Regions from separate parts of the Faecalibacterium sp. AF10-46 genome, predicted to be linked through region 2. Evidence: a T-box and tRNA genes for the amino acid it is inferred to sense, from the RefSeq annotation. Region 2 holds a T-box; the other holds one or more tRNA genes.
What was found. The T-box of region 2 lies ahead of metG (methionine--tRNA ligase). A T-box ahead of a tRNA ligase gene usually reads a tRNA of that ligase, here a tRNA-Met.
Positions count from the first base shown of each region.

Region 1: it encodes a tRNA-Met, which carries the amino acid that the T-box ahead of metG (methionine--tRNA ligase) is inferred to sense. The anticodon was not compared.

Region 1 is NZ_QVGY01000010.1:79,556-85,896, reverse strand. It holds gene DWV57_RS11025 (branched-chain amino acid ABC transporter permease) at 1-109, opposite strand, end outside; gene DWV57_RS11020 (branched-chain amino acid ABC transporter permease) at 111-974, opposite strand; tRNA gene DWV57_RS11015 (tRNA-Glu) at 2,171-2,242, opposite strand; tRNA gene DWV57_RS11010 (tRNA-Met) at 2,335-2,411, opposite strand; gene serS (serine--tRNA ligase) at 2,615-3,946, opposite strand; gene DWV57_RS11000 (ParB/RepB/Spo0J family partition protein) at 4,033-4,902, opposite strand; gene DWV57_RS10995 (ParA family protein) at 4,921-5,754, opposite strand.
Region 2 is NZ_QVGY01000012.1:39,737-46,077, reverse strand. It holds gene DWV57_RS12140 (hypothetical protein) at 99-332, opposite strand; gene DWV57_RS12135 (TatD family hydrolase) at 421-1,236, opposite strand; gene DWV57_RS12130 (DMT family transporter) at 1,233-2,195, opposite strand; gene metG (methionine--tRNA ligase) at 2,202-4,199, opposite strand; T-box leader at 4,269-4,510, opposite strand; gene DWV57_RS12115 (Dabb family protein) at 4,556-4,858, opposite strand; gene DWV57_RS12110 (hypothetical protein) at 4,933-5,151, opposite strand; gene DWV57_RS12105 (SdpI family protein) at 5,161-5,466, opposite strand; gene DWV57_RS12100 (hypothetical protein) at 5,486-5,809, opposite strand.

The sequences.
Region 1 (6,341 bases), on a different contig from region 2:
TGTAGGGTTTATCCACGACCAGCGGGATCGCTGCGAAGATGGCGATGATGATAGCCAGAACGATCGCCAGATTGCGGTGATAGGTTTTAACTGCTTTTCTGGTATCCATCTTATCGCCTCCTCAGAATCATGACCTGACGCACGACCAGAATGATGATGAAGGTGACGAACACGATCATATCACTGTAGGACGGGCTGATGAACAATGCGCTCATCTGCTCCAGCAGGCCCAGGAAAATACCGGCGAAGAATGCGCCGGGGATGGAGCCCAGACCGCCCACGACCACGACGATCAGTGCGCGGAAGCCGAAGCTTGCGCCTGCGGTGGGATAGATGGTGTAGAACTGGGTCAGCAGAGAGCCGGCGATACCGGCCAGAGCCACGCCCAGACCATAGGTCAGGATGTAAATTTTCTTGACGTTGATGCCCACGACCTCAGCACCAATGGGGTTCTGGGATACGGCGCGGATCTGCTTGCCGGTGGTGGAATACTTGAGGAAGGCAAACAGCGCAATCGCGACCACGATCAGGATCAGGAAGCTGACCAGACGCGGCAGCGCGATCGTGACCGGACCCAGCGGAATGTAGGTCTGGGAATAAGGGGTAATGATCTTATAATAGGTGGAACCAAAGATGACCAGAGCGCCGTTGGTGAGCAGCAGGCCCAGACCGACGGTGAGGAACAGCAGGTTCGTAAAGCTCTTGGTCTTGAGCGAAGGGGTGATCAGAGTGGACTGGATCAGCGCACCCAGACCGAACATGAGCACTGCAACGATGGGAAGGGCTACATAGGGGTCCACCCCAAAGTAGGTATACAGAACATAGGTGATGTACATGCCCACCATCAACATTTCGCCGTGGCAGAAGTTGACGATGTTCATAACACCGAAAATGATGTTCTGGCCCATTCCCATCAGGGAGTAGAAACCGCCCAGCAGGATCCCGTTTACCAGTGCTTGCAAAAAGACTTCCATTGACATCCTCCCGTTCTAAGCATCAGGCGATGGGAACAGATGATGCAAAAACTGCACGCTGCATCCGCCACCAGCCCGTACTCGTGATTGAAAACCGCCCTTATGGACTCCATTTCCTCCCTTCTGCTCGTACAATTGATATATCATCTGTATTGTAACGTAAGTGCAGCCTGTATACAAGATATTATTTCTACCAAACTTTGTCATGAATTTATATGGAAAGTGCCAGAACATCCCGGATTTTTTGGCATGCAAGTCAATTTTCGCGGTTAAAAATAGAGGATTGATGTCTCAATGACATAATTTTGTTACTATTTCAGGTCGAAAATCTGCGAAAAAAATGTAGAAAGACCCGGCAGAAGAGCACTTGAACGTGTTCCTCTGCCGGGTCTTTTATCCGTGATCTGGTATGTAGTATTCAAGACGAAGGCGCACCGCCGCCCTGTCCCGGGTTGTGGTTCCCAGCGTATGCTTCACGCCTTGGAGCGGCGTTCGCATCCCGCTGACCACGGCCCCAGCTTCGCTTCCCTGTACTCCCCTTTTTGTCGCTATGCGACATCTTCCCCCGACCGGGGGAAGTCTTTGCTCGCTGGCGGCGGTCAGCTCAGCTGCAATTCCCGTGCGGGTCAAATTAAAAACGCCCTTGCGCAATGCAGCGGTAGCAACCACATTAGACATTCCTACAGGACGGGACCTGCAACAACGACGACCGCGGCCAGTGGCCGATGCAGGGAGGAGTTGTTGGGGCAGCGGCCAGCAAGACGCAAGTGCCGCCCAAGGCACGCGCGGATGCTGGGAGCCGCAACCCGGGGCACTAAAAAAGAGCCCACTGGGCTCTTTTTTGCCGCCTGCGGGCGGCCGTGTTCCTTCGATTCCTCGTACGGGTCAAAACGGCAGCAACCACGGTAGACATTCCTGGCCGTTGGGACCCGCGGGCTAACCAAAGCCCCACTGGGGCTTTGGTTGCGGTGCTGCGCACCGCCGCCCTGTTCGATTCCCGTACGGGTCAAATTAAAAATCCCCCGAGCGAATGCAGCGGCAGCTACCACGGTAGACATTCCTACAGGATGGGACCCGAACACTAAAAAAGAGCCCACTGGGCTCTTTTTTGCCGCCTGCGGGCGGCCGTGTTCCTTCGATTCCTCGTACGGGTTGCATGAAAAAATCCCTGATCCTAAGATCAGGGATTTTATTCATGACCCGTACGGGAATCGAACCCATGTTACAGCCGTGAAAGGGCCGTGTCTTAACCGCTTGACCAACGGGCCTTAGAAATACAGAGCTTCGCTAAAACCTCCGACTTCCATCGTCCACTACTGCAGACGACCGTCCCCCTAACCTTAGCGAAACTCTGTAAAAGTGGTAGCGGTAACTGGATTTGAACCGGTGACACTTCGGGTATGAACCGAATGCTCTAGCCAACTGAGCTATACCGCCACATATTGTTTGTGCACTCGAACAGTGCTCTATTATTATACCCACAGATACCCCTTTTGTCAACACATATTTTTAAAAAAATCATATTTTTTCGTGTCGTCCAAAATACAAACGAAGATACGCAAAAATCCCGCTTTCCATTGAATAGAAAGCGGGATTTTTCAACCATTTATCCGAGCCTTGTGGAAAAGCCGGTCAATTCTTCAACCCTTCTTATGGGTGGGAACCATGACCTTCAGGCCGCCCATATACGGCTGCAGCACTTCGGGGATGGTCACGGTGCCGTCGGCCTGCAGATGGTTCTCCAGGAAGGCGATCAGCATACGCGGAGGTGCCACGCAGGTGTTGTTCAGGGTGTGGGCCAGATAGGTCTTGCCGTCCTTGCCCTTCACGCGGATGTGCAGGCGGCGTGCCTGTGCATCGCCCAGGTTGGAGCAGGAGCAGACCTCGAAGTACTTCTGCTGGCGGGGGCTCCATGCTTCGATATCGCAGCTCTTCACCTTCAGGTCGGCCAGGTCGCCGGAGCAGCAGTTCAGCTGACGCACCGGGATCTCCATGCTGCGGAACAGCTCCACAGAATTCTTCCACAGCTTCTCGTACCAGTCAGCGCTCTCGTCGGGGCGGCAGACCACGATCATTTCCTGCTTCTCGAACTGATGGATGCGGTAAATGCCGCGCTCCTCGATGCCGTGAGCGCCCTTTTCCTTGCGGAAGCAGGGGCTGTAGGAGGTCAGGGTCAGGGGCAGAGTGGCCTCGTCCAGAGTCTGGTCGATGAAGCGGCCGATCATGGTGTGCTCGCTGGTACCGATCAGGTACAGGTCCTCACCCTCGATCTTATACATCATGGCATCCATTTCCGGGAAGGACATGACACCCTGCACCACGTTGCCGTGCATCATGAAGGGAGGGATCACATAGGTGAAGCCCTTGTTGATCATAAAGTCGCGGGCATAGGCCAGCACAGCCTCGTGCAGGCGGGCGATGTTGCCCAGCAGATAGTAGAAACCGTTGCCGGCCACGCGGCCTGCAGCGTCCATATCGATGCCGTCGAAGCTCTCCATGATCTCGGTGTGGTACGGAATGGGGAAATCGGGCACCACAGGCTCACCAAAGCGCTGTGCTTCCACGTTGTAGGTATCATCCGGGCCGATGGGCACGCTGGGATCGATCATCTGCGGAATGGTGTACATGATCTCCTGAATGCGTGCGGACAGGGTCTCTTCTTCCTTTTCCAGCTCAGCCATCTTGTCGGCATCGGCCTTGACGGCGGCATTGTTGGCATCGATCTGAGCCTGCAGTTCGGCCTTCTGTGCCTCATCGGTGCACTTCTTCAGCTGGCCGAACAGGGGGCCGTTGGCCTTGCTCAGCTTGTTGCGGGCAGCCTTGAGGGCTTCCACTTCCTTCAGGCATGCGCGGTACTTGGCATCCTTCTCGATGACCTCGTCCACCAGCGGGAGCTTTGCATCCTGAAACTTCTTCTTGATGTTTTCCTTGACAGCGTCCGGGTTTTCACGGACAAATTTGATATCAAGCATGATTGACTCTCCTTGCTCTATTTCGGTTCGCACAGAAGATCCCCTCCCCTGTGCCGTTCAAAGACGGTCGCCCGCCTTGGATCGCTTTATTCTTCGTTCTGGTACTGTCCCAGCAGGTTGGCAAAGGCCCGCAGCTGCTCGTCTGAATAGAAATGCACGGTCAGCCTGCCCTTGCCGTCGTGGTAGGCCACGTTCACCTCGCTGCCCAGCACCTGCTTGAGGCTTTCTTCCACCTCCACCGGCAGAGTGCCCCGCGGCTTGGGTTCTCTGGGCTCCTTTGCGGGCTTTGCCAGCTTTTTGCACAGCGCCTCGGCCTGACGCACGTTCAGCTGGTTGTCTGCAATGATCTGCGCCGCCTGCTCCTGCAGCTCCGGCGTGGGCAGGCTCAGGATCACCTTTGCGTGGCCGATGTTGATAAAGCCGCTTTTCAGCAGTTCCAGCACGTTTTCCGGCAGGTTCAGCAGGCGCAGGCTGTTGGCCAGTGCGCTGCGGCTCTTGCCCAACTTCTGTGCCGCCTGCTCCTGCGTCAGGCCGCAGCGGGTCATCAGCTCCCGGATGCCGGTTGCTTCTTCCACCGGGTCCAGATCCTCGCGCTGCAGGTTTTCCACCAGAGCCAGCTCCATGGCCTGCTCGTCGCTGACTTCCTTAATGACCACCGGCACATCGTTCAGCCCTGCCATGCGGCAGGCACGCCAGCGGCGCTCACCCGCCACGATGCTGTAGCCGCCGCGCGGGCGCGGACGCACCGCGATGGGCTGCAGCAGACCATGCTCTGCAATGCTGGCCGCCAGCTCGCCCAGCGCCTGTTCGTCAAAGGTCTTGCGCGGCTGTTCCGGGTCCGGTTCGATCTCACGCAGGGGCAAGGTGTCTACCTTTGCACCGGACTCAAAAACCGGGGCGGCATCTTCAAACAGACTGTCCAGCCCGCGGCCAAGTCCTCCTTTTCCTCTTGCCATTCATGTTCCCCCTGAGGTTTAATCTTCCAGAGCGTTTTTCGTCTGCTCTGCGACGGGTGCACTTTTGCTGCGGGCCTTCTTGGGCTCGTGCGGGCGGTTGTTCTTGACAAATTCGATTGCCAGATCCATGTACGCTTCGCTGCCCTTGCCCTTGGGTTCATAGAAATTGATGGGCTGGCCGTAGCTGGGTGCCTCCGAAATACGGATGGAGCGCGGGATGGTGGTCTTGTACACCTTGGAGCCGAAATACTTCTGCACCTGCTCCACCACCTGCACGGTCAGATTATACCGCAGTGAGAACATGGTGAACACCACGCCCTCGATATCCAGATACGGGTTGTACTTTTTGCGAATGGTCTTTAAGGTGCTGATCAGCTCCGAAAGACCCTCCAGCGCGTAATACTCGCACTGCACCGGAATGAGAACGCTGTCGCAGGCACTCAGGCCGTTCAGGGTGAGCAGGTCCAGACTGGGCGGACAATCGATAAAGATGAAGTCATAGTCCTTCTGCACCTCGGCCAGCGCCTTGCGCAGGCGGCTCTCACGAGCGGGCAGGTCGATCATTTCCAGACTGGCACCAGCCAGACGGGTGTTGGAGCCGATGACATCGGTGCGGTACTCGGTCTTACGGATGGCCTCGGATGCCCGCGCCTCACCGATCAGGATCTCGTAGGTTCCCTTTTCCACGCTGCGCTTCGGGATGCCGTAGCCGGTGGTGGTATTGCCCTGCGGATCAAGGTCTACGATGAGCACCCGCTTGCCCAGCGCCGCAACGCAGGACGACAGGTTGACGGCGGTGGTGGTTTTGCCAACGCCGCCCTTCTGGTTCGCAATTGCTACAATTTTTGCCACGCACAATTCTTCCTTCCGGGAAAATTCAATTGTTCCATGTGGAACATTCGCAGTCATGCCCGCCGGTTTCCCGTCCATACAGGCACCTTAACACCTAGTATAGCACATCCAAATCGGTTTTTGAACCATCTGAAGCGTTTTTCCGCTGGATTTTTAACTTTTAGAGGTGGGAAAACGGAAAAGCGGACACTTTGGGGAGAAAACTCCCCCGTCTGCTGCGCAGACAGCCCCCTCTGGGATGGGGCCCTTGACATGGCGGGAAAGCTGCCGGATAAACCGTAACGCTTGCGGGTGCGCTTGCTCCCACTTGGGGGAGCTGTCGCGCAGCGACTGAGGGGCTTCCAATCGGCGGAACACAAAAAATCCTTTAGCGAAGCGACTTCGATTTTTTGTATGGAGCCCAACTGCTTTGGGGTTACTAGGGGCGAGCAGCCCCTAGTTCGTGCCTCCCGCGCCTCGAAAGTAGCGAGTGCTTTTCTGGTTCTCTTTTGGCACGCAAAAGAGAACGTACCCGGCGGCAATGCTTTAGCAAAAGGCATGAAACTTTAAACACGCGACTACGCTCTGCACGGGAGTTTTCTGTTCCA
Region 2 (6,341 bases):
GGCTGTATTTTTGCGGGAGCACACCGCAGGAAAAATGGCCCCTGAAACAGCAAATCCCCCCTGCGCAGATGCACAGAGGGGATTTTAAATATCGGAAATTACTGAACGTATTCGACCGTGTACTCGAAGCCGTACTCTTCCTGCAGCTTCTTCACCTCGGCCTCGCAGTCCTCGATGAAGGTGGGGGCGTAGACGGAAGCGCCATTGTGGGCCTTCTTGTAGTCCTCAACGATCTGCTGCAGCTTTGCCCAGCCCTCGTTGGCCTTGTTCTGGTCGATGCTGTCGGGGAAGTTGATGATGAACTCGCGGTGCTTAGGAATACGTGCTTTCATGGTAGGTTCTCCTTATAACAGTTTGGATTTTGATTGTTGATTTATACAGAAGCACAGAGAAAAACCTGTGCAACTTGCGAAAAACGGATCACAGCCCGTATACCCGGCGGGCATTTTCGGCTGTGGTGCGGAACACCTCTTCCACAGAGATGCCCCGCAGCTGGGCGATATACTCGCCCACATAGCGGATGAGGGAGCTGTCACAGCGGGTGCCGCGCACCGGCTCCGGTGCCATGTAGGGGCAGTCGGTCTCCAGCACGATGCTTTCCAGCGGCAGGGCGCTGATGGCTTTTGCCGCCCGCTTGGCACCCTTGAAGGTGCACGCCCCGCCAAAACCGATGAACAGTCCCTGTTTTGCCAGCCACACCGCGTCGTCGGCACTGCCGGAATAGCAGTGGACGATGCCCTTGGGCTGGTATTTTTTGAGCAGGGCGTAAACGTCGGCGTGGGCGTTGCGGTCGTGCACGATGATGGGTTTGTCCAGCTCCAGCGCCAGCCGGATGTGTGCCTCAAACATGGCCAGCTGGGCATCCTTGGGCACAGGCCAGTGGTAGTCCAGCCCGCACTCCCCCACTGCCACCACCTTGGGGTCCTCGTAATACAGGGCCAGAGCGCGCATCTCTGCGGCCCAGTCTCCGCCGTACACCGAGACCGTAGGAGCCGGGCCTTCCTCGCCGCAGTCGGCGGCGGGCAGCAGGCTTTCCGGGTGGATGCCAACAGCTGCCACCACCCACGGGTAGCGGTGCGCCAGCTCCAGCACTTTGGGTGCATCCCCGGAGTGGGTGGCCTGTTCACACACGCCCACCACGCCCTTGCCGGGCAGGCTGTCCAGCAGGAAATCGCGGTCTGCGTCAAAAGCGCGGGCACTGTAGTGCGCGTGGGTGTCAAAAATGGGGCCGGTCATTTGCCCTCCTTTTTGGCGGGGGCCTTGTTCACCAGCCAGATGCCCACACACACGAACACCAGCGCCGCCAGATACTGCCAGCGGAACAGGGGTTCGCCGTTGAGCACGACGCTCAGCAGCACGTTGACCACCGGGTTCACGAAGCCAAAGATGGCAATGCGGCTGACCGGGTTGTTCTTCATCAGCAGGGCCCACAGCACATAGCCTGCCCCGCAGATGAAGGCCAGATACAGCATGACCACCACCGCCAGTGCGCTCTGCACATGGAGACTGCCGCCCAGCACAGTGCCCAGCACGAACAGTGCCAGACCGCCCACGAACAGGTTGATGAAGCAGACGGCAAAGCTGTCTGCTTTTTTGGTCACGGATTTGTTCCACGGGCCGGACAGGGTAAAGATGATGGTAGCGGCCATCATGCAGAACACGCCCCAGCCGCTTCCGCTGCCGTGGTTGCCCAGCGTGCCGATGAGCACGCCCGCAAAGCCGATGACACAGCCCAGCGTTTTGGCAGCGGTCATGCGGTCGGCGTTGCCGTAGATGAAATGGGCAAAAATCACGCCCAGAAAGCTCTGGGTGCTGTTCAGGATACCGCCAAAGGCACCCGTGAGCATGGCAACAGCGATGTAATAGAATGCGTACTGGGTCGTGGTCTGCCACAGGCCCAGAGCACAGCACTCCGCTGCCACTTTGCTGCGGGGAAACTTGGGCAGGCGGCTCTGCAACAGAACACTGCCCAGAAGCACCAGAAAGCTGCCCAGCATGAACCGCACACCGGCAAAGCAGAAGATGGAGGCGGTGCTGCCGGAATCAATGGAGAACAGCCGGTAGCCCAGCTTGATGAAGGGGAAGGCCGAGCCCCACAGCACATTGCAGAAGATGGCCAGCAGCACGGCAAACACCGGCGTGCCGAAAATTTTATCCAGCCATTCCGCGTGGGAAAGCGTTTTGTTTTCCTGCATGGCGGCTCAGTGGATGCGGCTGCCTACGGGGGTGTCGTCGCCGTAGAAAGCGATGGAGCAGCCGCCGTCGGCGGTATCAGCAGCAAAGATCATGCCCTCGCTGACGTACTTGCCCTTCATCATCGGGCGGGGAGCCAGATTGCACACAATGCCGATCTTCTTACCGATCAGGTCTTCCGGCTTGAACCACTTTGCAATGCCGGAAAGGATGCAGCGCTCCCGCTCGCCGTCGAACACGGTCAGGTGCAGCAGCTTCTTGCTCTCCTTCAGGTTCTCGCAGGCGCGCACCTCGGCCACGCGCAGCTCCACCTTGCAGAAGGTGTCAAAGTCGATCTCTTCCTCGTGGGTAAAGTCCACGGTGCTCTCCTCGGCGGGGGCGGCAGCCTTCTTCTCTGCTTCGGCCTTGGCCTTGTTGGCAGCTTCGGCAGCGGCCTTGCGTTTCTCGTCCTCTTCCTTCAGGTGGGCAATTTCCTTTGCCACATCGATGCGGGGGAACAGTGCCTCGCCCTTGTGCACGGTGTAGGTCTCCTGTGCGCCGTAGGTGGTCTTGGTCAGGTCCAGAGCAGATGCGTCCAGACCCAGCTGTTCCATCATCTTGGGTGCGGTGGTGGGCAGGTATGCGTTCAGCAGGATGCCGCACACGCGCAGTGCCTCGCACAGGTGGTACAGCACGCTCTCCAGACGGGCCTTGTTGGCCTCGTCCTTGGCCAGCGCCCAGGGTGCGGTCTCGTCGATGTACTTGTTGGCGCGCTGGATGACCGCAAAGATCTCCATCAGGGCCTGCGGGATGGTCAGGCTGTCCATGTCGGCCGTGACCTTGGCGGTCAGCTCGTTGACCATGGTCTCCAGCTCGGTGTCAATGGCCTCGGTACCGGCCACATTGTGCACGGTGCCGCCGAAGTACTTCTCGCACATGGCGACCGTGCGGCTGAGCAGGTTGCCCAAATCGTTCGCCAGATCGCTGTTGATGCGGGTGATCAGGGCTTCGTTGGTGAACATGCCATCGTTGCCGAAGGGAATCTCACGCAGCAGGAAGTAGCGGATGGCATCCACGCCGTAGCGGTCGCACAGGATCACAGGGTCCACCACGTTGCCCACGGACTTGGACATCTTGCCGCCGTTCATCAGCAGCCAGCCGTGGCCGAACACCCGTTTGGGCAGGGGCAGATCCAGAGCCATCAGCATGGCGGGCCACAGAATGGTGTGGAAACGCAGGATCTCCTTGCCCACCATGTGAAGGTCGGCAGGCCAGAACTTGTCGTAGTCGTGATATTTTTCGTTACCGTAGCCCAGCGCGGAGATATAGTTGCTCAGGGCGTCCACCCACACATACATGGTGTGCTTGGGGTCGAAGGGCACGGGGATGCCCCACTTCACGGAGGTGCGGGACACGCAGGTGTCCTGCAGGCCCTGCTTGATGAAGGCGATCATCTCGTTCTTGCGGCTCTCAGGCTGGATGAACTGGGGGTTCTCCTCGTAGAGCTTCAGCAGGCGGTCGGCATACTTGCTGGTCTTGAAGAAGTAGGCTTCCTCGTGTGCGTCGTACACTTCGCGGCCGCAATCGGGGCACTTGCCGTCCACCAGCTGGCTGTCGGTCCAGAAGCTCTCGCAGGGCTTGCAGTAGTGGCCGATGTACTCGCCCTTGTAGATGTCGCCCTGCTCATACAGCTTGGTGAAAATTTTCTGGCAGGACTCCATGTGGTAGTCGTCGGTGGTGCGGATGAAGCGGTCGTAGCTGACGTCCAGCAGCTTCCACAGATCCTTGACGGTGGCTACGATCTTGTCCACATACTCCTTGGGGGTCACACCGGCATCGGCAGCCTTGTCCTGAATTTTCTGGCCGTGCTCGTCGGTGCCGGTCAGGAACATGACGTCATAGCCCTGCATCCGCTTGAAGCGTGCCAGTGCGTCGCAGGCGACAGTGGTATAGCTGTGGCCGATGTGCAGCTTGTCGCTGGGGTAGTAGATGGGAGTGGTGATGTAGAATGTCTTGTGCTCACTCATAGGTTGATACTCTTCCTTTCCTGATTTGGCGGGGGACGAAAAAAGCCCTCATCCTGCCGGACTGAGCCGGACAAGGACGAGAGCCTGAAACTTTCGTGGTACCACCTTGCTTCGCCGCACCCTTGCGGGCGCAGCCTTTTGCCGGGCCAAAAAGCACGGCGCAGCGCGGTAACGGGCGCACCCGTCGCAGGCTCAATTTTCACCTGCGCAGCTCCGAGACCATCTTCGGCATCGCGCGGCCTGCCCGGTTCCATCCTTCGGGCTTTCTGTCAGGCGCAGACGGTGCGTACTCTTCTCTTCACAGCCAATTTACACTGTTATGTCTATAATACGCAAAAACGGTGGGTTTGTCAACATTAAATCTCGTAATCCAGACAGAACCGTGCCTTGGTGTAGGGCCGCACCTTGCCGTCGGCCACAGCCACATGGGCGGGATGGACGGAGTAGCCCTTGAGGGCCTCGGCGCTTTCAAAGGTGGTGTCCAGCATCAGGTCGGCGGTGGAAGAGGGGAGACCGTTGATGTTGACATGCACTTCCACAAGGCCGGGGATCTTGCCGGCCAGACTTTCCAGCCCCTCTTTGATGCCTGCCTTGACGGCGGCTTTTTCGGCATCGGACAGTTCGTCCTTCAGCTGCCAAAGGATCACATGCTTGACCATAATAAAATACCTCCTGCGTTTTTTCTCATTGTAGCAGGATGAGAAAACGAACGCAAGAGGAAAGCTGCAAAGTATTATTGGGGTGCGAACAGCAGCACCACCAGAAGTACGGCACAGAGCACCGAAAGCCCAATGCCTTCCAGCCGGGTGAGCTTGATGTATTTTTCTGTTGGTTCGGTCTGCGTATACCGCCCACGGTCATGCAGGGCAATGGCATCCTCCGGCTGCAGTGCCATAAAAATGCCGAAGCCGATGCCGAAAAGTGCGACTAAAATCGAAAAGATAACTTCCATGGAACCCCCTCACTTTTTGTCGTCCTTGCTCAAGAGATAGCACAGATGCGAGATCAGCAGAACAACACTGAACACGAGCGCCGCCACCATCAAAATGGAATTCAGCGGCTTCACCTTGGGCAGAAAAATGTTGACCAGATAGAGTGCACCGCAAAGGATCGACAGGATGCCGAAGGATCTGTGGAAGTGCTGCTTTTCGTCCTCGCTGCTCCAGCCGGTGCCGGTGCCATTGTACAGGTCCCGGATGCCGCGGTATAAAAACAGCACACCCAGCGCGGCGTTCAGCCAATCCCAGTCCGAAAGATTCAAATTCATGGTGGCCCCTTTCCGGCTGTCAATCCGCACTATGGTTCCAGCTTTCGTAGGCGACAAGATAGATCAGATCTGCCACAATCCAGATGATGCTGAGGACACGGTGAAGCAGAGTGGCCGGGTCCAACAGGAGAAGAGTGAAGAAAATCACAGCATTGCACATGAAAAGGACGCCGTTTTTCTTCTGCCACATAGCACGGTATTCCGGATCGCGGTCGTACTGGTTGAAAAAGGTATGGATGAGCGGGTCTTTGCCCAGCAGGTCCCGCAGGCCCATCCAGAATGCAAAGATGCCCAAAACAAGATGCATCAGGTTCAGCCGATCAAACGTAAATACAATCTGCATAAAATGCACCTCCTTTTTCACCATTATACCATAGGGGGGGTGGAAACACAAGGACGGTATTCAACCGCGCAGCGTAAAATTTGCACAAATCGGGCATCAACTGCTGGTTGAAAAAGTACAAAATAAAACCAGCCGGACGAGGCGGTTGCAAGCCCTCGTCCGGCTGGATACTTACTTCTTCGGAGTCATAAGCCTCTTCTCCTTGGGGTTCCTCATTTTCGGAGTAAACGTTTCATAGGGTGACTCTCCTTAGAAACTACTGGAAACTGAGAATCTATTTCAAGGGGACGAATTTACTTAGTACATTGGATTGACCCTTCTCTTAACTGATGGAGTGCGGCACCGAGATTCGGAAGATGAATTTCATATTACCACATTCTTTCGAGTTAGATTCGCTAGGGGCAAACTACTTAGTACATTGGTAGAACTCCTTTTTTGCTATTCAAATAATGTTCTCCGTACAAAAGATACCTTCATAGGAATCATCTCCGGCGGATCTATTTGAATCGCTGGGGGTTAAGTTTATCGACAG